Regions from separate parts of the Streptomyces sp. SAI-170 genome, predicted to be linked through region 4. Evidence: riboswitches for the same ligand, from Rfam matches in the RefSeq annotation. Region 4 holds a riboswitch; each other region holds the start of a gene.
What was found. A riboswitch is a leader RNA that binds a small molecule or an ion and turns the genes downstream of it on or off. The one in region 4 is predicted to bind cyclic di-AMP.
Positions count from the first base shown of each region.

Region 1: linked by a shared signal. The riboswitch ahead of RKD23_RS20025 (M23 family metallopeptidase) and the one ahead of RKD23_RS06990 (peptidoglycan DD-metalloendopeptidase family protein) in region 4 are both predicted to bind cyclic di-AMP.
Region 2: linked by a shared signal. The riboswitch ahead of RKD23_RS15730 (transglycosylase SLT domain-containing protein) and the one ahead of RKD23_RS06990 (peptidoglycan DD-metalloendopeptidase family protein) in region 4 are both predicted to bind cyclic di-AMP.
Region 3: linked by a shared signal. The riboswitch ahead of RKD23_RS10150 (M23 family metallopeptidase) and the one ahead of RKD23_RS06990 (peptidoglycan DD-metalloendopeptidase family protein) in region 4 are both predicted to bind cyclic di-AMP.

Region 1 covers NZ_JBMGQD010000001.1:4,475,606-4,481,047, forward strand. Annotated here, with positions in the region: gene RKD23_RS20010 (dihydrofolate reductase family protein) at 1-155, shown strand, start outside; tRNA gene RKD23_RS20015 (tRNA-Met) at 238-311, shown strand; gene RKD23_RS20020 (PP2C family protein-serine/threonine phosphatase) at 1,206-2,279, shown strand; cyclic di-AMP (ydaO/yuaA leader) riboswitch at 2,504-2,662, shown strand; gene RKD23_RS20025 (M23 family metallopeptidase) at 2,674-3,729, shown strand; gene RKD23_RS20030 (PrsW family intramembrane metalloprotease) at 3,839-5,179, opposite strand; gene trmB (tRNA (guanosine(46)-N7)-methyltransferase TrmB) at 5,260-5,442, opposite strand, start outside.
Region 2 covers NZ_JBMGQD010000001.1:3,544,443-3,549,884, forward strand. Annotated here, with positions in the region: gene RKD23_RS15725 (CocE/NonD family hydrolase) at 1-1,400, shown strand, start outside; cyclic di-AMP (ydaO/yuaA leader) riboswitch at 1,669-1,851, shown strand; gene RKD23_RS15730 (transglycosylase SLT domain-containing protein) at 1,855-2,325, shown strand; gene RKD23_RS15735 (HAD family hydrolase) at 2,341-3,165, opposite strand; gene fahA (fumarylacetoacetase) at 3,488-4,708, shown strand; gene RKD23_RS15745 (M56 family metallopeptidase) at 5,169-5,442, shown strand, end outside.
Region 3 covers NZ_JBMGQD010000001.1:2,296,619-2,302,060, forward strand. Annotated here, with positions in the region: gene RKD23_RS10135 (GNAT family N-acetyltransferase) at 1-891, opposite strand, end outside; gene RKD23_RS10140 (HPr family phosphocarrier protein) at 1,069-1,350, shown strand; gene RKD23_RS10145 (GntR family transcriptional regulator) at 1,477-2,172, opposite strand; gene RKD23_RS10150 (M23 family metallopeptidase) at 2,386-3,150, opposite strand; cyclic di-AMP (ydaO/yuaA leader) riboswitch at 3,163-3,327, opposite strand; gene RKD23_RS10155 (M16 family metallopeptidase) at 3,542-4,930, opposite strand; gene RKD23_RS10160 (M16 family metallopeptidase) at 4,927-5,442, opposite strand, start outside.
Region 4 covers NZ_JBMGQD010000001.1:1,519,181-1,524,622, forward strand. Annotated here, with positions in the region: gene RKD23_RS06980 (SGNH/GDSL hydrolase family protein) at 1-230, opposite strand, end outside; gene RKD23_RS06985 (DUF6250 domain-containing protein) at 376-1,092, opposite strand; gene RKD23_RS06990 (peptidoglycan DD-metalloendopeptidase family protein) at 1,420-2,367, opposite strand; cyclic di-AMP (ydaO/yuaA leader) riboswitch at 2,371-2,531, opposite strand; gene RKD23_RS06995 (tyrosine-protein phosphatase) at 2,971-3,765, shown strand; gene RKD23_RS07000 (DUF6126 family protein) at 3,787-3,906, opposite strand; gene RKD23_RS07005 (helix-turn-helix domain-containing protein) at 3,903-4,544, opposite strand; gene RKD23_RS07010 (aspartate aminotransferase family protein) at 4,631-5,442, opposite strand, start outside.

The DNA of each region.
Region 1 (5,442 bases), 3.0 Mb from region 4:
GCGTACACCGGGTGGTCACCGCCTGGCGCGAACCCGACACCTTCGTCACCGACGCGGACGGCAGCGGGCTGCTCGCGTCCCGCGGCGTCGACGTCCTCGTCCTCGCGGAGTACGAGGATGCGGCCAAGGCGCCCAACGCTCATCTGCTCGGCTGATCTGGAGAAACCCGCAGGTCAGAGGGGTGGGCCTAAACGTTTCGCTTTATGTCCCGCGGATGGCGTACACTGGTTTCAACGACGCGGGGTGGAGCAGCTCGGTAGCTCGCTGGGCTCATAACCCAGAGGTCGCAGGTTCAAATCCTGTCCCCGCTACTGAAGACTCAGGGCCGGTATCCATGCAGATGGATACCGGCCCTGAGTGTTTCCCGCACACCTGTCACCCCGCCTTCCCCCGGTCCCCCGGTCGGACTCCCCCGCTCGCCGCCCGCACCCGCCGCGGCGACCCTTGGACGGACGGGGCCCGACTCGCGGCCCGCGCCGACACGCGCTGCGGGAGTACGAGTGGTGCCGCCTGGTGAGCTGGGGCCCGAGCGGAGAGCCGGCGCGAGGGGGCACGCCGGGGCCGGGGATGCGGCGGGTCCGGAGCCTGGTGATCCTGTGGGCCCGGCGGCTGGCGATCCGGCGGGCCCGGAGGCCGGTGATCCCGCGGGCCCGAAGCCCGGCGACTCCGTGGGCCCGGAGGCTGGCGATCTCGGGGGCCCGGAGGTCGGCAATCCCGCAGGCCCGGAGGCCGGTGATCCCGCGGGCCCGAAGCCCGGCGACTCCGTGGGCCCGAAGGTCGGCGATCTCGGGGGCCCGGAGGTCGGCAATCCCGCAGGCCCGGAGGCCGGTGATCCCGCGGACCCGAACCCCCGCGACCCCGCGGGCCCGGAGGCTGGCGATCTCGCGGGCCCGGAGGCCGGCGATCCCGTAGACCCGAAGCCTGGCGACCCCGCAGCCCCGAAGCCCGGCGATCCGGCGGGCCCGGAGGCCGGCGATCTCGCAGACCCGAAGCCTGGCGACCCCGCAGCCCCGAAGCCCGGCGACCCGGCGGGCCCGGAGGCCGGCGATCTCGCAGACCCGAAGCCCGGCGATCTCGCGGGCCCGAAGCCCGGCGACCCCGCGGGCCCGAAGCCCGGCGACCTCGCAGACTCCAACCCCGGCAACCCAGCGCCCCCCGACCCCGACGCCCCCGCGCCCAGCACCAGACCCCCCGAGCGGCGGCGGATCTCCTGCACCCGGACCCTCGTCCGCGCCCTGCCCGCCGTGCTGATTGCCGCCGGTGCGGCCTACGACCGCTTCACGCCGGCCGCGTACACCGCGGTCCCCTTCTTCACCGCGGCCCCCCTCGTCGCCGCCCCGCTCTACTCCCGGCGCGGCACGCTGCTCACCGGGGCCGCCGCGGTCGTCGTCGTACTGGGCGTGCATCTGCTGATGGGGATCGTCCTGGACGTGGAGTCGGTCACCGAGCTGGTCACCGTGGTGACGGTGTCCTTCCTGGCGGTCGTCATCAACATCCTCGTGCGTCGCGGCGACGAGCGCCTCGCCTCGGCGCGCGAGATCGCCGAGGCCGCGCAGCGGGCCGTGCTGCCTGAGCCCGCCGAGCGGATCGGCGGGTTCGAGATCGCCGCGCGCTACGAGGCGGCGCAGGAGGACGCGTTCATCGGCGGCGACCTGTACGCGGTGCAGGACAGCCCGCACGGGGTGCGGCTCGTGGTCGGGGACGTACGCGGCAAGGGCATGGGCGCGGTGTCGGCGGTCGCCGTCGTCATCGGGGCGTTCCGGGAGGCGGCCGAGCAGGAGGCCACGCTGGAGGCGGTCGCCCAGCGGCTGGAGCGCGCCCTGGACCGGGAGGGCACGCGGCGCGACGGGCTGGACGCCCACGAGGGGTTCACCACGGCCGTGCTCGCCGAACTCCCGCACGGCGACGGCGTCGTACGCCTCCTCAACCGCGGCCATCCCGCCCCGCTCGTGCTGCACGCCGACGGCACCCTCGTCCCGCTGTCCGCCCACCGGCCCGCCCTGCCGCTCGGCATGAGCGACCTCGGCCGCCGGCCCGACCGCACCGAGGAGCACCCCCTCCCCGGCGGTGCCACCCTGCTGCTCTTCACCGACGGTCTGTCCGAGGCCCGTGACGCCCGCGGGGTGTTCTACGGCCCCGAGGCGCGGCTCGCCGGGCGCACCTTCCGCGGCCCCGGCCAGTTGCTGCGCACCCTCGCGGAGGAGGTCCGCCGGCACACCGGAGGCGCCCTCGCCGACGACATGGCGCTGCTCGCCGTACGGCGCCCGGGCCCGGGGTGACGTGCTGTGACCGGGCGAGCGCCCTGCGCATAACATCTGAGTCACCATCAAAAACTCGGACGGTACTGAGGCCCGGTCAACTCGCCCGTTTTTCGCCCCTCGTGGGTTCTACGTCCCTGTCGATCGCGTTAATGATCAAGCCGAACGGCTTGGAATTGGAGGCCCGGTTCTATTAACGTCCGATAACGCAGCGCGGTCGTCCCAGCCGTCACAAGAGACGGCTCCGTGCGCACGCGCCGAATCCCGTCAGGGAACCGGGGAACCACCAACTTGGGGTGAATCGGGCGTATTTCGCCGTGGACACACGGTGGCATATACGCGCGTAGGAGACCTTCCTGCTCCGAACCCGTCAGCTAACCCGGTAGGCGAGAAGGAAGGAAAGGAGCACGCCCACGTGGCGTCCAACCGCCCTGCCCCGCATGCCCCGTTCATGCCGGGCCAGCGCACCGCCGAGACCGAGGAAACGTTCGTCTACGGCGGCCACCCCACCGACGAGGGACCGTGGGAGGAGTGGAACCCCACCGCGGACTCCGTCCGCCCCGTCCGCGGCCGCCACCGCGTCGCCAAGCAGCGCGGCGGCGGACTCGCCCGCAGCTCCACCGTCCTCGGCGTCGGCGTCATAGCCGCGGTCGGCGCCGGCGGCATGGCCAGCGCCCAGTCCGGCAAGCCGCCGGTCGCCATCTCCATGCCCGACCTGCCCTCCATCGGCTCCCTCATCTCCGACGACGCGCCCGCCGAGGAGACCACCGAGGCCGCCGCCCCGCTCAGCAGCCTCGGCACCGACACGGCCGACGCCACCGAGGGCACCGCCGACGCCGGTGAGGCACTGCGCGCCCGCATCATGGCGCAGGCCGCCCAGCAGCAGGACCAGGCCGACACCAAGGCCGCCCAGGCGGCCCAGGCCGCGGCTCAGGCCGCTGCCGAGAAGAAGGCCGCCGAGGCCGCCGCCCAGGCCGAGAAGGAGGCGGAGGCCAAGGCCGCCGCCGAGAAGGCCGCCGCGGAGGAAGAGGCCCGCAAGAAGGCCGAGGCCGAGCGCCTCGCCGAGCTGGCCCGCCAGTACACGCTGCCGACCTCCTCGTACACGATCACCTCCACCTACGGCCAGGCCGGCTCGATGTGGTCCTCCGGCTACCACACCGGCCTCGACTTCGCCGCGCCCACCGGTACGCCGATCAAGGCGGTCCACACCGGCACGATCACCGAGGCCGGCTGGAGCGGGTCGTACGGCTACAGCACCGTTCTCACCCTTGAGGACGGCACCGAGATCCGCTACGCCCACCAGTCCTCGATCAACGTCAGCGTCGGCCAGACGGTCAACACGGGCGATGTCATCGGGCGCGTCGGCGCGACCGGCAACGTGACCGGGCCGCACCTGCACCTGGAGGTGCACATCGACGGGGCCGGCGTGGACCCCATGGCATGGCTGCGGGACCGGGGTCTGAACCCCTGACGCCCCCTCGGCTCGACTGAAACCCCGGCGGTCCTGACGACAACCCCCCGACGTCAGGGCTGCCGGTTTCGTCTGCCTAGGGGCAGGCCCTAAGACCTAGGGGCAGGCCCTAGGACCGGTACGGGTTGTACGCCGGGTACAGCGGCTGGGCCGGGTAGGCCGGGTGCGGCTGGATCCCGTAGCCGTAGCCGGGCGCGTAGTACGCCCGGACCGGTGTCGTCGCCCGGGCCGCGTACTGCAGAGCCGGGTGGGCCACCTCGTGGCGGGCCCACAGCTCGTGCAGCAGCGCCCGCTCCCGTACGACGAAGTCGGCGCTCGCGCGGCCGCGGCGGGCCCGGTGCCGCAGGAAGGCCAGGGACGTGGCGTACGCCTCGTACTGCGCCACGGCCCGCTTCGCCCGCTTGCCCAGGTGACGGTCGGCGTACTCGCGGGCCAGCCGGCGGGCGCGCATCGAGCCGAGCGCGTACGGCTCCGCCGGGGTCAGCCAGCCCGCCGCGACATACGGCGGGAGTTCCTCGCGCACCGTGCGCAGCTCCCGCTGCCGGGTCCAGATCACCAGCCACGTCAGCAGGCCGAACGCGGGCACCATGAACGCCCCGTACACCGCCAGGAACCCGAACTCGCCGAAGGTCGCCGAGCCGTTCCACAGCGCGTGCATGCCCATCGCCAGCAGGAGGCCGCAGAGGGGGACGGCCGTGCGGCGCAGGGTCTGGCGCTCGGCGGACAGCGCGGCGACGCCGAAGCCGATGCCGGTCAGGACGGTGAACAGCGGATGCGCGAACGGCGACATGATCACGCGGACGAAGAAGGTCGCGGCGGTGACGGACGCGATGCCGCTGTCGCCGGTGAGCTGGTCGGTGCCGAAGGCGTTGCCCAGATAGAGGATGTTCTCCGTGAACGCGAAGCCGGTCGCGGTGACACCGGCGATGACGACGCCGTCGACGATCCCGGTGAAGTCCGCTCTGCGGAACAGGAACAGCAGCAGGATCGCGGCCGCCTTCGCGGACTCCTCGACGACCGGCGCTATCACCGTCGCGCCGAGGGTGTCGGCACTGGACGGGTCGGCCGTCGCCGTCGCTATCCAGCGCGTCGCGAAACTGTTCGCCACGATCGCGATCAGCGCCGCCGCGCACGCGCCCCAGGCGAAGGAGAACAGCAGATTGCGCCAGGGGCCCGGCTCCACGCGGTCCAGCCAGCGGAACGCGGCTATGAGCAGCGGAACGGGCAGCACCGCGAGGCCCAGCCCCACCAGGAAGCCGTCCGTGCCGGTCTGCTCGCGCACCAGGGCCAGGATCACCAGCCCGGACAGCGCCAGCAGGGTGATCAGCGCGGCGTAGCGCACCCAGGTGCGTTGCCACCAGTGCGGATGCCGTGTGCCGCCGGCGGAGCCTGAGCCTGAGGGACGGGGCGGATGTGCCGGGTACGCCGGGTACGGAGGACTGGTGGCCACGACATCGACCCTAACGGGGGATACGGGGTTGGCGCTTGGCTTCCCTAGGGGGCTGAAGGCTTCCTCAGGGGGCTACGGGGTCAGCCCCGGGCTTCCTTCTCGCCGTGCTGTACGCGACGGAAGAGCAGGTCGTTCACCACATGACCCTTGTCCAGTCCCTGCCCCTCGAAACGGGTCAGCGGACGGAAGCCGGGGCGCGGAGCGAAGCCGCCGTCCGGCTGGGTGTTCTCGAAGTCGGGGTGCGCGCCGAGCACCTCCAGCAT
Region 2 (5,442 bases), 2.0 Mb from region 4:
CCGGTCAGGACTGGCGCGATCTGTGGCTGAAGCGCCTGGAGGCCGTCTCGCCGGTGGTGCACGCGTGGCTGGACCCGCAGCCCGGGGACGCTCCCTGGCCGCAGGGCGGCGGCAGTGTCGACCCCGACGCGATCCGCGCGGCCGTGCTCGCGGTGAGCGGCTGGCACGACCCGTACCGCGACACCGTGCTCCACCTGCTGGAGCGCCTGCCCGCCGACCGGGTCCGCGGCCTGCTCGGCCCCTGGCCCCACCGCTACCCCGACCGCGACCGGCCGCCCGGCCCGGCGATCGGCTTCCTCCAGGAGACGCTGCGCTGGTGGGACCACTGGCTCAAGGGCGCGGACACCGGCGTCCTGCGCGAGCCCCTGCTGCGCTCCTACGTCACCGACGCGCACCGCCCGGCCACGGCGCAGCCGGCGCTGCCCGGCCGCTGGACCGGCGAGCCCGCCTGGCCGTCGCCGCTGGTGACGCCGGTGACGTACGCCCTCCAGGGCGCCCCCGTCGTCGTACGGTCGCCGATGCACACCGGTGTGGACGCCGGCCGCTTCCGCCCGCTCGGCCATGACGCCGATCTGCCGCCCGACCAGCGCGAGGAGGACGCACGGTCGGCGTGCTTCGAGTTCGAGGTGGGCGAGGAGACCTGGGTGCTGGGGCGGCCCCGGGTGCGGCTGCGGCTGAGCTGCGCGACGCCGCGCGGGCAGGTGGCCGCCCGGCTGTGCGACGTGGCCCCGGACGGGTCCTCGACGCTGGTCACACGCGGGATGCTCGACCTCGTGGCCGAGGGGACGTCGCAGACGGCGGACTTCTCCCTTAGCGCCGCCGGGTACGCCTTTCCGGCCGGGCATCGCATCCGGCTCGCCGTCTCCTCGGCGTACTGGCCGTGGATGTGGCCCGAGCCGGAGTCGGCGGCCGGTTTCACGCTTGACCCGGCGGGCAGCACGCTGGAGCTGCCGGTGCGCTCTCGCCGGGCGGGCGCGGAGGTCGCCTTCGAGGAGCCCGAGCAGGCCGAGCCGCTGGGGGTGAGCCTGCCGGCCACCCTGGACGAGCCGCGGCCGGAGCGGCTGGTGGTGCGCGAGGTCGCCGAGGACGTGTGGCGCCTGGAGGCCCTTCCGGTTCGGGGCGGCACGCGCGTGTACCCGGACGGCCTCGAGCTCACCGAGGAGGCGCTGGAGACGTACACGATCCGCTCCGACGACCCGCTGTCGGCCCGCGCCCGCTCGGAGTGGTCGATCGGGCTGCACCGGCCCGAGCTGCCCTGGGCCACCACCGTCCGCACCCGCTCGGAGATCGGCTGCGACGCGGAGCACTTCGTCACCTCCGACGAGGTGGTGTGCACGGAGGGCGGCGAGGTCGTCTTCCACCGCACCTGGGAGCGGCGGATTCCACGGACCGCCGATTGAGGGCGAGTTGGGGCTGATGCCCTAATTGCCGCTCTTGTGACTGACGGTGAGATGGCTCACTGCGGGGCCGGGCGCGCGGCGAACGGCCCTCGCGGCATGCACGGGGCCCCGCCGCCTGGTTGAGCGGATGTCGCCATAAAGGATCAAGTGCCACAAACGGACTGATCTTGCCCGACCGGTGCTTTGTGTGAATCCGGTACTTGTTTCGCCCATGTGCTCTCGCATACGTTCCCGGCCTGCCGGGCGGACGCCGAATCCTGCCGCCGCCCATTGGCATCCACCGACCACGCAGCGGCAGGAGCGGGGGACCTAGGTAAGTCGCCGTACCGGACGTCGTACCAGCCACGACACCCGGCACGGCTTGGGGTCAAGCCATGCCTCTTCGGGCCTGGCCGGGCACCTTTCCGCCCGAACCCGACAGCTCACCTCGCAGGCGCCGGAGAGGACGTTCCCCATGCCTGCGCACACGCATGCAAACCGCCGCCCCCGTCTCGCCCGTGCCCTCACCGCCGCCGGTGTGGCCGCCGCCGCGCTCGCCCTGCCGCTCGTCGGCGCGACCGGCGCCTCGGCCGCCCCCACGACCACCACGTCGGCGACCATCTACCCGAACACCCTCGACGGCTGGATCCGCCAGTCGCTCGACGTCATGGCCCAGAACGGCATCCCGGGCAGCTACGACGGCATCTACCGCAACATCATGCGCGAGTCGTCGGGCAACCCGCTCGCCATCAACAACTGGGACTCCAACGCGCTCGCGGGCACCCCGTCCAAGGGCCTGCTCCAGGTCATCGACCCCACCTTCGCGGCGTACCACGTGCCCGGCACCGCCTTCGACCCGTACGACCCGGTCGCGAACATCACCGCCGCCTGCAACTACGCGGCGGCCCGCTACGGCTCGATCGACAACGTCTTCGGCGCGTACTGATCACCTCTCGGCCCCTCAGCCGTAGAGCCGTTCGAGGACGACGGCGATGCCGTCGTCCTCGTTCGAGCAGGTGATCTCGTCGGCCACCGCCTTCAGTTCCGGGTGCGCGTTGGCCATGGCCACGCCGTGCGCGGCCCAGTCGAACATCGGGATGTCATTGGGCATGTCACCGAAGGCGAGGGTGTCCGCGGGCGTCAGACCGAGCCGGCGGGCCGCCAGCGCCAGGCCCGTCGCCTTGGTGACGCCGCACGGCTGCAGCTCCACCGTCCCGGGCCCCGACATGGTGACCGTCGCCAGCGAACCCACCACCGCCCGCGCCACCGCCGCCAACTCGTCGTCGTTCAGGTCGGGATGGCGCAGCAGCACCTTGCTGATCGGCTCGCACCACAGGTCGTCGCGGCGGCGCACCCGCACTGCGGGCAGGGTCGGGTGCGGCATCGTGTAGCCGGGCTCGATGAGGGTGAGCCCGTCGACGCCGTCCTGGTCCACGGCCGCGTACACCTGCCCCACCTCGGCCTCGATCTTGCCGAGCGCGGTCTCGGCGAGCTCCCGGTCCAGGGTGACGGACCACAGCAGCCGGTCGGCGCCGACGTCGTAGAGCTGCGCGCCCTGCCCGCACACCGCGAGCCCCGTACAGCCCAGGTCTTCGAGGAGGGGGCGCACCCGGGGCGCGGGCCTGCCGGTCACCACCAGATGTCGGGCGCCGGCGTGCGCCACCAGCGTCAGAGCGGCCCGCGACCGATCGGAGAAGGTGTCGTCGCCGCGAAGCAGCGTGCCGTCCAGATCGGTGGCGATGAGTGAGTACGTGGTGCGCTCGGCATATGCGGTGGGTGCGGCCATGATCAGAGAATACGGACATCGCGCGCCCCCACCCCGGCGCGAACCGACCCTCGCAAGGCGCCTCCTCCCAGCCCACGCGCCCCTTCAACTCCCTTTCGCGCTCCGGTAATTCACCCCCAGGTGTCGCTTCCCGGGCCGACGGCCTGCCTGCCCGGCGCCTTCCTCTCCCCGTCCCGGCGGCGGGACCTCGCCGAGCCCTGGGGCACTGCCCAAGACGGCCGCCTCGGCCGTAACGTGTGGCCCAGCCACCCACCTGTGCCCCGCACCGGTGGGCGGCCGCACGGCACCGCACACGGCACGCACGAGAGCGAGGCACAACCGCATGCCCCCCTTCGATGTCCCCGAGGGCGACCCCTTCGGCCCGCACAACCTTCCGTACGGTGTGTTCTCCACCGGAGGCCCGGACGAGCGGACCGTCGGCGTCCGGCTCGGTGACCACGTCCTCGACGCGGGCGCGGCGGCCCGGGCCCTCGGCTCCCCCTACGCCACCCTGCTCGCCCAGCCCTCCCTGGACCGGCTGCTGGCCGCGGGCCGCACTGCCTGGTCGGACGTCCGGCGCGCGCTGACGGCGTGGGTGACGGTGCCCTCGTACCGCGAGACCATCGAGCCGCTCATGCACCCGCTCGACTCGGTGACCCTGCACCTGCCGTTCACGGTCGCGGACTACGTCGACTTCTACGCCTCCGAGAACCACGCCCGTAACGTCGGCCAGATGTTCCGGCCCGACGCCGAGGACTCCCTCACCCCGAACTGGAAGCACCTGCCGATCGGCTATCACGGCCGCTCCGGCACGGTCGTGGTCTCCGGCACCGACGTGATCCGCCCCGCCGGCCAGCGCAAGGCCCCCACCGACCCGGCCCCGGTGTTCGGCCCGTCCGTCCGCCTCGACATCGAGGCCGAGGTCGGCTTCCTCGTCGGCACGCCGTCGCCCATGGGCAGCCCGGTGCCACTCGCCGGCTTCCGCGACCACGTCTTCGGCCTGTGCCTCCTGAACGACTGGTCCGCGCGCGATCTCCAGGCCTGGGAGTACGTCCCCCTGGGCCCCTTCCTCGGCAAGTCCTTCGCCACCTCCGTGTCGGCGTGGATCACCCCGCTGGAGGCGCTGGAGGAGGCCCGCGTCGCCCCGCCGGAGCGCACCCACCCGCTGCTGCCCTACCTCGACGACTCCGACGAGGAGCCCCACGGCTACGACCTGCACCTCTCCGTCGCGATCAACGGCCATGTCGTCTCCGAACCTCCCTTCTCCACCATGTACTGGACAGCCGCCCAGCAACTCGCCCACATGACGGTCAACGGCGCCTCCCTGCGCACCGGCGACCTCTACGGCTCCGGCACCATCAGCGGCCCCACCGAGGCCCAGCGCGGCTCCCTCCTCGAACTGACCTGGAACGGCCGCGACCCCCTCGAACTCCCCGACGGCAAGCGCACGTTCCTGGAGGACGGCGACGTCGTCACCCTGACCGCCTGGGCCCCCGGGCCGGGCGGGACCCGAGTGGGCCTCGGCGAGGTCACGGGCCGGATCGCCCCGGGACGGACGGCCTGAGCCAGCCGCTCCGCGGGTGAGCCGACCGGCTCCGCGGGTGGGCACGGGATACGGCCCGGGTCGCCAGGCAACCGCGGCCAAGTCGCCCTGCGGCCGAGTCGCCGGACGGGATACGGCCCGGGTCACCGGGCGAGTGCGCCCGAGGAACGGATGCGGCCCGGGTCGCCGGGGCGAGTCCGGCCGAGGAACCGGATGCGGCCCAGGTCGCCGGAGCGAGTGCGGCCGAGTCGCCGAACGGCATCGGATGCGGCCGGGATCACCGTGCGGGTGCACCGGGGTGCTCGTTCCGCGGAGCGGTCGTGCTGGATTTGTTACGTCGCTCGCCCGTCGCCGTCATACTGGCGGCGGGCGATCGCCGGTCCGGTCCGTCGGCCGGAGGGTGAGGTGCCCGGCGTTCCACCGTGCACCGCCCGCCTGCCCCGCAGCCGACCCCTCCCGATCAGGATCCGGAGCCCGTGGCATGACTGTCTGCATGCTCCTGCTGAGCGTCGTCGCCGTGACGGCCGCTGTGCCGGTCCCCCGTGCCCTGACCCGGGCCGTGTGGCCCGAACGGGAGCCCGTGGTCGCGCTGTGGGTGTGGCAGTGCCTGGTCGCGACCGTCCTGCTGTGCTGTCTCACCGCCCTCGTGCTGAGTGCCGCCGCCGTCTTCGAGACCGTCCGGGCGCGGGTCTTCGCTCCGGCCCCGTCGGCCGTCACCGCCGCCTACGACCTGTCCGCGGCGCCGCCCTGGCTCA
Region 3 (5,442 bases), 780 kb from region 4:
GCCGTGTTCGCCGCACTCGGTGACGACCTCGGGCACCCGCTCGGCGGGCACGGCGACGACGGCGAGGTCGACCGGCCCGGGGATGTCCCGCACGGACCGATGGGCCGGGACCCCGTCGAGTTCCTTCAGCTCCTCGGGGAAGGCCCGGTTGACGGCGTACAGCTGTCCGGTGAAGCCCGCCTCGCGGATGTTGTCGAGGACGCTGCGGCCGACGGCGCCGGGGGTGCGTCCGACACCGACGACGGCGACGGAGCCGGGCGCGAGCAGCCGCCGTACGGACCGGGCCTCGGCGCGCTGCTCGCGCGCGTGCTGCACCGCGACGGAGCGGTCGGTGGGCTCCAGGTCGAACTCCAGGCGGACGACGCCGTCCTCGAAGCTGCGCTTCTGGGTGTACCCGGCGTCCGTGAACACCTTGATCATCTTGGTGTTGGCGGGCAGCACCTCGGCGGCGAAGCGGCGGATGTCGCGCTCACGGGCGACCGCCGCGATGTGCTCCAGCAGGGCGGAGGCGACGCCGCGTCCCTGGTGGGCGTCCTGGACCAGGAAGGCGACCTCGGCCTCGTCGGCGGGCGCGGACGCCGGCAGGCCGTTGGTGCCGATGCGGTCGTAGCGTACGGTGGCGATGAACTCGCCGCCGATCGTGGCCGCGAGACCCACCCGGTCCACAAAGTCGTGGTGCGTGAAGCGGTGGACGTCCTTGGCGGACAGGCGCGGGTAGGGCGCGAAGAAGCGGTAGTACTTCGACTCGTCCGAGACCTGCTCGTAGAAGCTGACCAGACGCTCGGCGTCATCGACGGTGATGGGGCGGATGCGTGCGGTGCCGCCGTCGCGCAGCACCACGTCGGCTTCCCAGTGGGCGGGGTACTCCTGCCGGTCCGGCGCGCTCTGCATGGGGCCCAGAGTACGGCTCGCGTACGACAACGGCGCGGGGCAGTCTGTGAGGACGTGGGGTCGGACCGAGGCCGCGGTCCGGCTGCCACCCCGGGACGGGCCATACGTCTGTCCCGGAGACGCTTCACGTGTGGAACACTGGTCTAGACAACCCTGAGCACTGAAGGGCAGCAACACATGGCTGAGCGCCGCGTCAACGTCGGCTGGGCCGAGGGCCTCCACGCCCGCCCCGCTTCCATCTTCGTCCGAGCCGCCACGGCCGCAGGCGTCCCGGTGACGATCGCCAAGGCCGACGGCAACCCCGTCAACGCGGCCTCCATGCTGGCCGTCCTCGGCCTGGGCGCCCAGGGCGGCGAGGAGATCGTCCTCGCCTCCGACGCCGAGGGTGCGGACGCCGCCCTCGACCGCCTGGCCAAGCTGGTCGCCGAGGGTCTCGAGGAGCTTCCCGAGACCGTCTGAGGACATTGAGCGAAAGGCTCGTCCGAATTATCGGGCGAGCCTTTCGCATATCCCGCTCGAGCGCGGTTTCCGGGCAGCAGAAATAAACCCCGGGGAATTACTCCCTCTTTGTATACGGTGCCCGTGTTAATGCCGCACGCCCGACATGTTTACGGGATGTTGCGAAGTCCTCACACGCTCCGCGCGATCGGCGCCGCCGGAAAAGCGCAGCCGGTGCGCGGCGATCGCCCGCTCGGTGTGCAGCGCGGTGATCGCCCGCGCGCGTTCGCCGTCCCCGCGCGCGACGGCGTCCACGATCGCGCCGTGCTCGGCCCAGGAGTCCACGGGGCCGGACGGCGCCTCCACGGTGTACATCCAGGCGATCTTGTGCCGCAGCTGGGTCAGCACCGACACCAGAGCGGGGCTGCCGGACGCCTGGGCCAGCGTCTCGTGGAACCAGCCGCCCAGGGAGCGCAGATCCTCGCTGTTGCCCCGCCTGGCCCGCTCCTGGCCCAGCCGGACGAGGCCGCGCAGCACCTTCAGATGGGCCTCGGTGCGGCGCTGGGCGGCCCGTGCGGCACCCAGGGGCTCCAGCAGCACGCGCATCTCCAGCAGGTCGGCGGCCTCCTGCTCGGTGGGCTCGGCGACACACGCGCCCGCGTGCCGCCGGGTGACGACGAAGCCCTCCGCCTCCAGCGTGCGCAGCGCCTCGCGGACGGGGACGCGCGAGACGCCGTAGCGGCGCGCGAGCAGTTCCTCGGTGAGCCGGCTGCCGCGTTCGTGGACCCCCGCGACGATGTCGTCCCGGATCGCCGTGCATACCGAGTGCGCCGGAACACGCATGACCGACCTCCGCCTTTAATCCCCGTGAAACGTCGACGATTGACGTGTGTTCAGCGACTCTATTGCAATGCGGCCGCATTTCCGACGGCGGGCCGGAATCCATGGATATTTTTTGGACAATCGGCCGCCGGGCGGCGACCGGAACGCCGAAAGCCCCGGCTGCGGGAGCCGGGGCTTTCTGGGCTGTCGAGGCTTTCGGGGAAGACCTGTCGGTCAGATGTTCACGCCGTGCGAGCGGAGGTAGGCGACCGGGTCGATGTCGGAGCCGTACTCGGGGCTCGTCCGGGCCTCGAAGTGCAGGTGCGGGCCGGTGACGTTGCCGGTGGCGCCGGACAGGCCGATCTGCTGGCCGGGGACGACCGACTGGCCCACCGCGACGGCGATGGAGGACAGGTGGCCGTACTGGGTGTACGTGCCGTCGTGCATCCGGATGACGACCTGGTTGCCGTACGCGCCGCCCCAGCCGGCCTCGACGACCGTGCCCATGCCGACGGCCTGGACGAGGGTGCCGCTGGCGGCGTGGAAGTCGACGCCGGTGTGGCTGCCGGAGGACCACAACGCGCTGCTGGCCTGGTAGGCGGTGGAGACGTACGAGCCGGCGATCGGGGCCACGAAGGTGTTCAGGCGCTTGCGCTCGGCCTCACGGGCGGCGCGCTCCCTGGCCTCGCGGGCGGCCTCGGCCCGCGCCTCGGCGCGCTTGACGGCGGCCTCCTCGGCCCGCTGCTCCGCGAGCGCCTCCTCGGCGGCCTGCTTCTGCGCGGCGGCCTGGGCGTCGATCTGCTCGGCGACGGAGTCGCCGATGGTGACGACCGGCAGCAGGCCGGTCTGCTCGGCCTCGGGCTCGGCGGCGAGGGCCGGCCCCGCGAGGGTGCCGATGACGCCGGTGGTGGTGAGCGCCGCGACGCCCGCCGCACGGGCGGTGCTGCGCTGCATCCGGCTGGGACGACGATGCTTCCCGGTGGCGCGCGTGAACGCCATGAAGTGGCTGGTCCTTTCCTTCCCTCTCGCCTACCGGGTTAGCTGACGGGTTCGGAGCAGGAAGGTCTCCTACGGACCCCCTCGCTTCACGCGCGGGCGTCCGATTCACCCCAGGGACTGCGATGGGTCCCCGGCTCCCCTGGCTCGCGCCGTAGGGGGACTCGGCGATGACTGTCCGGTGCCGCGGATGCGGCGCACTGCGTGACGAACAGCCCGGACGACACTAAGGGGATCATCTTTCGATCCTCTAATGGATCAGCGCTTTTGTAGCGCACGCCACAGGGCAGACGGGCAGCATCTCCTGCAATTCACAGCCAACTCGGACAAACGAGGGCCCTGATGACGCTCCGGTCACCAGGGCCCACGCGCGTGTGGCGCGAATTCGCCGTCCCTACTCGGCGCTCACCACGGTGACTTCACCGATGCCGAGGGCCTCCACGGGCTCCTTGATCTGCGCCGCGTCGCCGACCAGGACCGTCACCAGCCGGTCCACCGGGAAGGCGTTCACGACGGCCGCGGTGGCCTCCACCGTGCCGGTGGCGGCGAGCTGTTGATACAGCGTCGCCTGGAAGTCGTCGGGCAGATGCTGCTCGACCTGGTCGGCCAGCGTGCTCGCGACGGCGGCGGCCGTCTCGTACTTCAGCGGCGCCACCCCGACGAGGTTCTGCACGGCCACATCGCGCTCGGCGTCGGTCAGCCCGTCCGCGGCGAGGGTGCGCAGCACCGTCCACAGGTCCGCCAGCGCCGGGCCGGTGTTCGGGGTGTCGACGGACCCGCTGATGGCGAGCATCGACACGCCCGTGCCGTCGGGCGCGGAGCGCAGCACCTGGCCGAAGGACCGCACGCCGTAGGTGTAGCCCTTCTCCTCGCGCAGGACGCGGTCCAGGCGGGAGGTGAGGGTGCCGCCGAGGCAGTACGTGCCGAGCACCTGGGCGGGCCACACACGGTCGTGGCGGTCGGGGCCGACGCGGCCGATGAGCAGCTGCGTCTGGACGGCACCGGGGCGGTCCACGACGACGACCCGGCCGGTGTCGTCGGCGGTCACCGCCGGTACGGGCCGCGGCGCGGCCTTGGAGCCCGTCCAGGCGCCGAGGGTCTCGCCGAGCAGGGCGTCCAGGTCCAGGCCCGTCAGGTCGCCGACGACCACGGCGGTGGCGGTCGCGGGGCGCACATGCCGCTCGTAGAAGGCGCGCACGGCCGCGGAGTCGATCGCGGCGACCGTCTCCTCGGTGCCCTGGCGCGGCCGGGACATGCGCGACGCCTGCGGGAACAGTTGCCGGGAGAGCTCCTTGGCCGCGCGGCGGGCCGGGTTGGCCAGCTCGTGCGGGATCTCGTCGAGGCGGTTGCGCACCAGCCGCTCGACCTCGCCGTCGGCGAAGGCGGGCGCCCTGAGGGCGTCGGCCACCAGGCCGAGGGCCTTGGTGAGGCGGGAGGCGGGGACCTCCAGGCTGAGGCGGACGCCGGGGTGGTCGGCGTGCATGTCGAGGGTGGCGCCGCAGCGCTCCAGCTCGGCGGCGAACTCCTCGGCGGAGTGCTTGTCGGTGCCCTCGGAGAGAGCGCGGGCCATGATCGTGGCCACGCCCTCCTGGGCGGCCGGCTCGGCGTCGAGCGGCGCGTCCAGCAGCACCTCGACGGCGACGACCTGCTGGCCGGGGCGGTGGCAGCGCAGCACCGTCAGGCCGTTGTCGAGCGTCCCGCGCGTGGGCGCCGGGAACGCCCACGGCCTGGCCTCGCCCGGCTTGGGCTGCGGGTGGAAGTCCATCGCGGCGAGCTCGGTCACTTGGCCGCCTCCTCGTCGTTGTCGTGGGCGGCCTCCACCGTGGCTTCGGCCTCCGGGTCCTCGGGGAAGTCCTCGTCCTCGGTGTGCTCCGCGGACTCGGGCGACAGCGGCTCGTAGACGAGCACCGCGCGGTTGTCGGGCCGCAGCCGCGCCGCGGCGACCTCGCGGACCTCGTCGGCGGTCACCTCCAGGACGCGCTGTACGGCGGTCAGGGCGAGCTGCGGGTCGCCGAACAGGACGGCGAAGCGGCACAGTTCGTCGGCGCGGCCGGCGACCGTGCCGAGCCGGTCCAGCCATTCGCGCTCCAACTGCGCCTGGGCGCGCTCCATCTCCTCGGCGGTGGGGCCCTCCTCGGCGAACCGGGCGAGCTCCTCGTCGATGGCCGCCTCGATGACGGGCACCTCGACATCTCCGGAGGTCTTCACGTCCAGCCAGCCCAGCGAGGGCGCCCCGGCCAGCCGCAGCAGGCCGAAGCCGGCCGCCACGGCCGTACGGTCACGTCGTACGAGCCG
Region 4 (5,442 bases):
CTGACCAGGTCCGGGGCGAGTTCCACGGCCCGCGGCACCTGGTCCGCCACGATCTGGTCGAGCAGCTTCCCGCGCACGGCGAGGTTGGTGTACTCGAAGTCGCCCTCGGGCCGTCGGTCCGCGAGCAGCACCGCGAACCGGTCGGCCCAGCCGACGAACGCCCCGTCGGGGCCGGGGTCGCCGACGCCCTCGGTGAAGCTGTCCCCCACCGCCACGTACGACCCGATCACTGATCTGCTGTCACTCTTCGAATCGTCTGCCACATCGGCCCATGATTCCCCCTCGAATGTGACCTACGCGACCGTAGGAAGGGGTTGACGGGCGGTGAGATAAGCCACGCCTAAAGTCTCGGCAAGTCCGGGAATAACCTCCCGTTCAGCCCTGTTGGGGGTGCGGTCGCCAGATCCGGAACTCACTGATCCGGAAGTGGCTCCAGACCGTACGGAAGGCGAAGTGTCCGCCGGTGTACGGCTCGGGGTCGGTGTAGTCGAACACGAGCCGGCCGTTGTTCCACCACTGCACGCGCGATCCGGCCGACACGATCCGCACATGGTGGGGCTGGTTCGGCACGAGCAGCGGCTCGGTGTAGTCGTACACGAGCGGCCGGACCCCCGCCTCCCCGACGTAACGGCGCAGCCTGGTGGTGGTGTTGCCGTTGGCGCCGTAGCCGGCGTAGTACGTCCTGAGGTGGTCGTACTCGGCGAGGGCGCCGCCGCGCGGGGTGGCGAACAGGTCGTGCGGGGAGCGGGCGTCGACCGCGTTCCAGAAGTTGTTGAGGTCGGAGACACGGTCGTTGACGCCGCCCTCGGACACCGGCACGGCCGTGTACTCCAGTACGTACGGGCCTTCGAGCCGCTGCCGGAACCAGACCGTGGCCCCAGCCGGTACGTCCACCTCCAGCACCCCGCCGGACGCGGTGACCGTGCCGCCGTCCTGCAGTTCGGTCGCCCACCGGCCGAGGCCGTGCCGGAAGTCGTCGTGGGCGAGCAGACGCCCGTGGCGGGGGCTCGCGCTCGCGGGACCGGCCGGGGCGAGCGCCGCGAGGGCCGCTCCGGCGGCCAGGGCTCCGAACGTTCTGCGCGTGGTCGTCACGGAAGAGGCTCCTTCGGCAAGGGTGAGCGGGGGCTGCCCCGGAGTGTCGACCGGTGGTTGCGGTGAACTCCGGGCGCGCGTCGGTGAGTTCGACCACGGCCGCCGTGACGGCGTGGGCGTGCACCGCTGAACGCGCCAGAACGTCAGAAGAAAGCGCTTGCCGTCCTGTCGGGGACCACTCTGGCCGCAACCCGCCCCCGCTGTCGACACCCCGGCGGACTCCGCCACACCACCGCAACACGGCGACCACGAACCCCCGGGTCCGGACGCACCGAAGGCCGGACCCGGGGATCGGGGTCCGGCCTTCGGCGGTGTGGGCCGCGGGCGTCAGCCGATGGCGACGCCGTGCGAGCGGAGGTAGGCGACCGGGTCCACGTCGGAGCCGTAGTCCGGGGTGGTGCGGATCTCGAAGTGCAGGTGCGGGCCGGTCACATTGCCGGTCGCGCCGGAGAGGCCGACCTGCTGCCCGGCGGTCACCGTCTGGCCGGCCGAGACGGAGAGCGCGGACAGGTGGGCGTACTGGGCGTAGTAGCCGTCGGCGAGCTTGACGACGACCTGGTTGCCGTACGCGCCGCCCCAGCCCGCGGAGACGACGGTGCCCGCGCCGACGGCCTTGAGCGAGGTGCCGGTCGGGACGACGAAGTCGGCGCCGGTGTGGTAGCCGCTGGACCACATGCTGCCCGCCACGCGGTAGCCGGTGCCGACGGTGGCTCCGCTCACGGGGGCGGTGTAGCCGTTCGCCGCGGTGGTGTCCGCCTGGGTGGCGGCCGGCTCGGAGGCCTTCGAGGAGTCAGCGGTCTCGGAGGACTGCGTGGCCGGCTTCGGCGCCTCGGACTTCTGCGGCGCGGAGGACTTCTTCGCGTCGGAGTCGGAGGACTGCGTGGCCGCGGCCTTCTTGCCGAGCGACAGCTTCAGGCCCGGGTGGATCAGCGACGGGTCGCTGCCGACGACCTCACGGTTGTCCTGGTACAGCTTCTGCCAGCCACCGCTGACGTGCTGCTCCTGGGCGATCTTCGAGAGATAGTCGCCGACCTTCACGGAATACGTGCGCGGCGTCGCGGCCTTCTTCTCGGCGGCCTTGGTGGTGACGGCGGTCTTCTGGACCGCCGCGGCCGAGCTGACGGCCTTCTCGGGGACGGACTGTCCGGTCGCGGCATTCGCACCGGTGGCCGCGAGAAGCGGCAGGGCGAGTGCGGCGCCACCGGTACCGGCGACGGCGATGGAACGGGTCAGGCGCTGGGCCTTGGGACGGCGGTGCTTACCCTTCGCGGGCATGGGCGTTTTCCTCTCCGGCGCCTGCGAGGTGAGCTGTCGGGTGCGGACTGGAGATGTCCGGCCGCGACGGGCGCGGCTTAACCCCGAGCCTGTTTCCGGAGACCGGAACAGGCGGATGTACCTGTGGGTCCCCCGCTCCTGCCGTACACGGGTGGGTTTGCGCGGGCTCCGGTCGGCGGCAGGATTAGGCGTCCGTCCGGATCGGTGGCGAACGTAAGCGACCAAGACGCAAAGGGACAAGCAAGAGGTTCCACCCGAAGGCCTTCTTCTTGATCCCTTTCGGGAATTCCCGGTCACCCTCCGTGCAATTCAGCCGTTCCGTATTCGTCAAATGCCCTTGAAAAACGCATTGATTACGTGAGCATGACGGGCGACGCACGGTCACGGCTATGACGCTGCTCACGTGACGCTGCTCCACGTTCCTTTATTCCAGAGCGAGTTGGAAGGAAGGCGCTAATTCGGACAGAAAGCCCAGATGTGACGCAGACGGAGAAGCAGCACATACATATCCCAGGGAAGCCGTGTCGTAGAGTCAGTCGTATGGTCATGGACGTGTCCGTCGGTCGAGCCGCACCGGCGGGACCCGACCGGAGGGAGCCCCACGTGACGCAGCAGGTCCCGTCGACCGAGCCGGAGCTGGCCGGAGTCCGTAATTTCCGTGACGTGGGCGGACTGCCGACCGTCGACGGACGCCGGGTGCGCCAGGGCGTGCTCTTCCGCAGCGGCCACCTCGCGCACGCGACCGCCGAGGACGCGGCCTTTCTCGCCACCCTGGGCCTGCACACGATCTTCGACTTCCGCAACGCGGCGGACCAGAAGCTGGAGGGCCCGGACGTCGAGCTGCCGGGCGTGCGCAACGTCAACCTTCCGCTGAGCGACCCGGCCGACGGCGCCGAGTTCTGGAAGATGGTCCGCGACGGCGACCTGGACCAGCTGCGCTCGATCCTCGCCGACGGCAAGGCGGCGAACCGGATGATCACCTCGTACCGGATCATGGTCAAGGAGCGCACCGCCGAGCACTCCCAGGTGCTGCACGCCCTCGCCGAGGACAGCGTCCCCGCCCTGATGCACTGCGCGGCGGGCAAGGACCGCGCCGGCCTGTCGATCGCCGTGACCCTGCTGGCCCTGGGCGTCGAGCGCGACGCGATCCTCACCGACTACCTGGAGTCGAACGCCAAGCACCGCCGCTACAAGGTGCGCCGGGGCGGCGGCGCCTCCGCCTACTCGCCGGAGGTCATGGAGCTGCTCAGCCCGCTGTTCGACGCCCGCGCGGAGTATCTGACGGCGGCGATGGAGACCATCGAGGAGACTTGGGGCGGGGTCGACGCCTATCTGGAGCAGGGCCTCGGTGTGACGCCCGAGACCCGCGAGCTGCTGCGGGACCGGCTGCTCGACTGAGCCGGCCTGAGCGGCGGGGGCCTACTTGGCTCCGACCTCGAACAGCAGATAGAGGAACCCGGCGAAGACGTGCCCGGCCGCGATGTAGATCAGCAGCCGGATCCACAGGGTGCGCGGAAACTTCTCCTCGATGTCGCTCATGGCGTGTCTCCCGTCATGGGGCCCAGGCACAGCGCGGCCGTGGGGCTCTGCAGCAGGGTGTGGACGAAGAGAAGGTCGACGCCGCCCTCGTCCTCGGCGGCGATGCGGTGCGGGGTCAGCGAGTCGAAGTGCGCGCTGTCCCCGGGACCGAGGCGGTGCGCGCTGTCGCCGAGGCGCAGCCGCAGCCGCCCCGTCAGGACGTGCAGCCACTCCTCGCCGGGGTGCACGCGCACGATGTCGCCCTGGGAGCCGTACGGCACGTGCACCCGCAGGGCCTGCATGCCGCGGCCGGGCGCGCCGGCCTGCCAGTAGGTCCAGCCGCCCGCCCGGGTCGGCTCCATGTCGGCGGCCCGTACGACGGCGTCCCGGTCGGCGACGCGCTCGCCCAGCAGCTCGGAGACGGTCGTACCGTAGATGCGGGCGAGCGCGAGCAGCATCGGCAGCGAGGCCTGGCGCCGGCCGGTCTCCAGCCGGGACAGATGCGCGGGCGAGAGCCCGGCGGACCGCGCGGCCGCCTCCAGCGTGAGGGAGGCCCGGCGGCGCAGGGCCCGCAGCTGGGGCGCGACGGCGGGCAGGTCACCCACCGGCGTCTCGGCGGCCGGCTCGTCCGCTGAGGGCTCGGTCTCGTGAGAGCTCATGCTCTCCATTCAGCCGCAGGCTTGCCTCTCGGGCAAATTTGTTGCCTCAGAGGCAAAAGACCTCACGGTAGCCTCAACGTCGAGCCTCAGCGGTTGCCCACCGCCTGCTTCACCAGCGTCCTGCCGAAGTCCCACATCAGCCCGCCCCCGCTGTGCGCGTCGTCCATGACCTCGGTGAAGGCGTCGACGAACCGGTCGACCTCCTTCTCCCCGACGATCAGCGGCGGGATCAGCTTGATCACCTCCAGGTGGTCCCCGGAGACCTGGGTGAGGATGCGGTGCCGCTGGAGCAGCGGGACGACGACCATCTGCGCGAACAGGCCCTTGCGGGCGGCCTGGAGCATGGCCCAGCGGCTGCGCAGCTTCAGCGACCTGGGCCGGCCGAACTCGATGCCGATCATCAGCCCCCGGCCGCGTACGTCGGCCAACAGCTCGTACCGGTCGACCAGCTCGGCGAGCCGGGACCTCAGCAGCTCGCCCGTGGCCCGCGCGTTCGCGACGATCTGCTCGTTCTCCATGACGGACAGCACAGCCAGGCCGGCCGCCATGGCCTGGGCGTTGGAGCCGAAGCTCGCCGAGTGGACGAGGACGCGGTCCATGGACGAGTAGACCTTCTTGAAGATCCAGTCCTTGCCGAGGGTCGCGCCGACGGGGACGTACCCGCCGGACAGGGCCTTGGCGACGCACACCAGGTCCGGTTCCACCCCGTCCTCGTGCTGATAGGCGTAGAAGTCGCCGGTCCGGCCGAGGCCGGTCTGCACCTCGTCGGCGATCAGCAGCGCCTTGTGCCGGTGCAGCAGTTCCTGCGCGGAGCGCAGATAGCCGGGCGGCGTCTCGTGGACGCCCTTGCCCTGGATCGGCTCGACGATGAGGGCGGCCACGTCGCCCTTCTTCAACT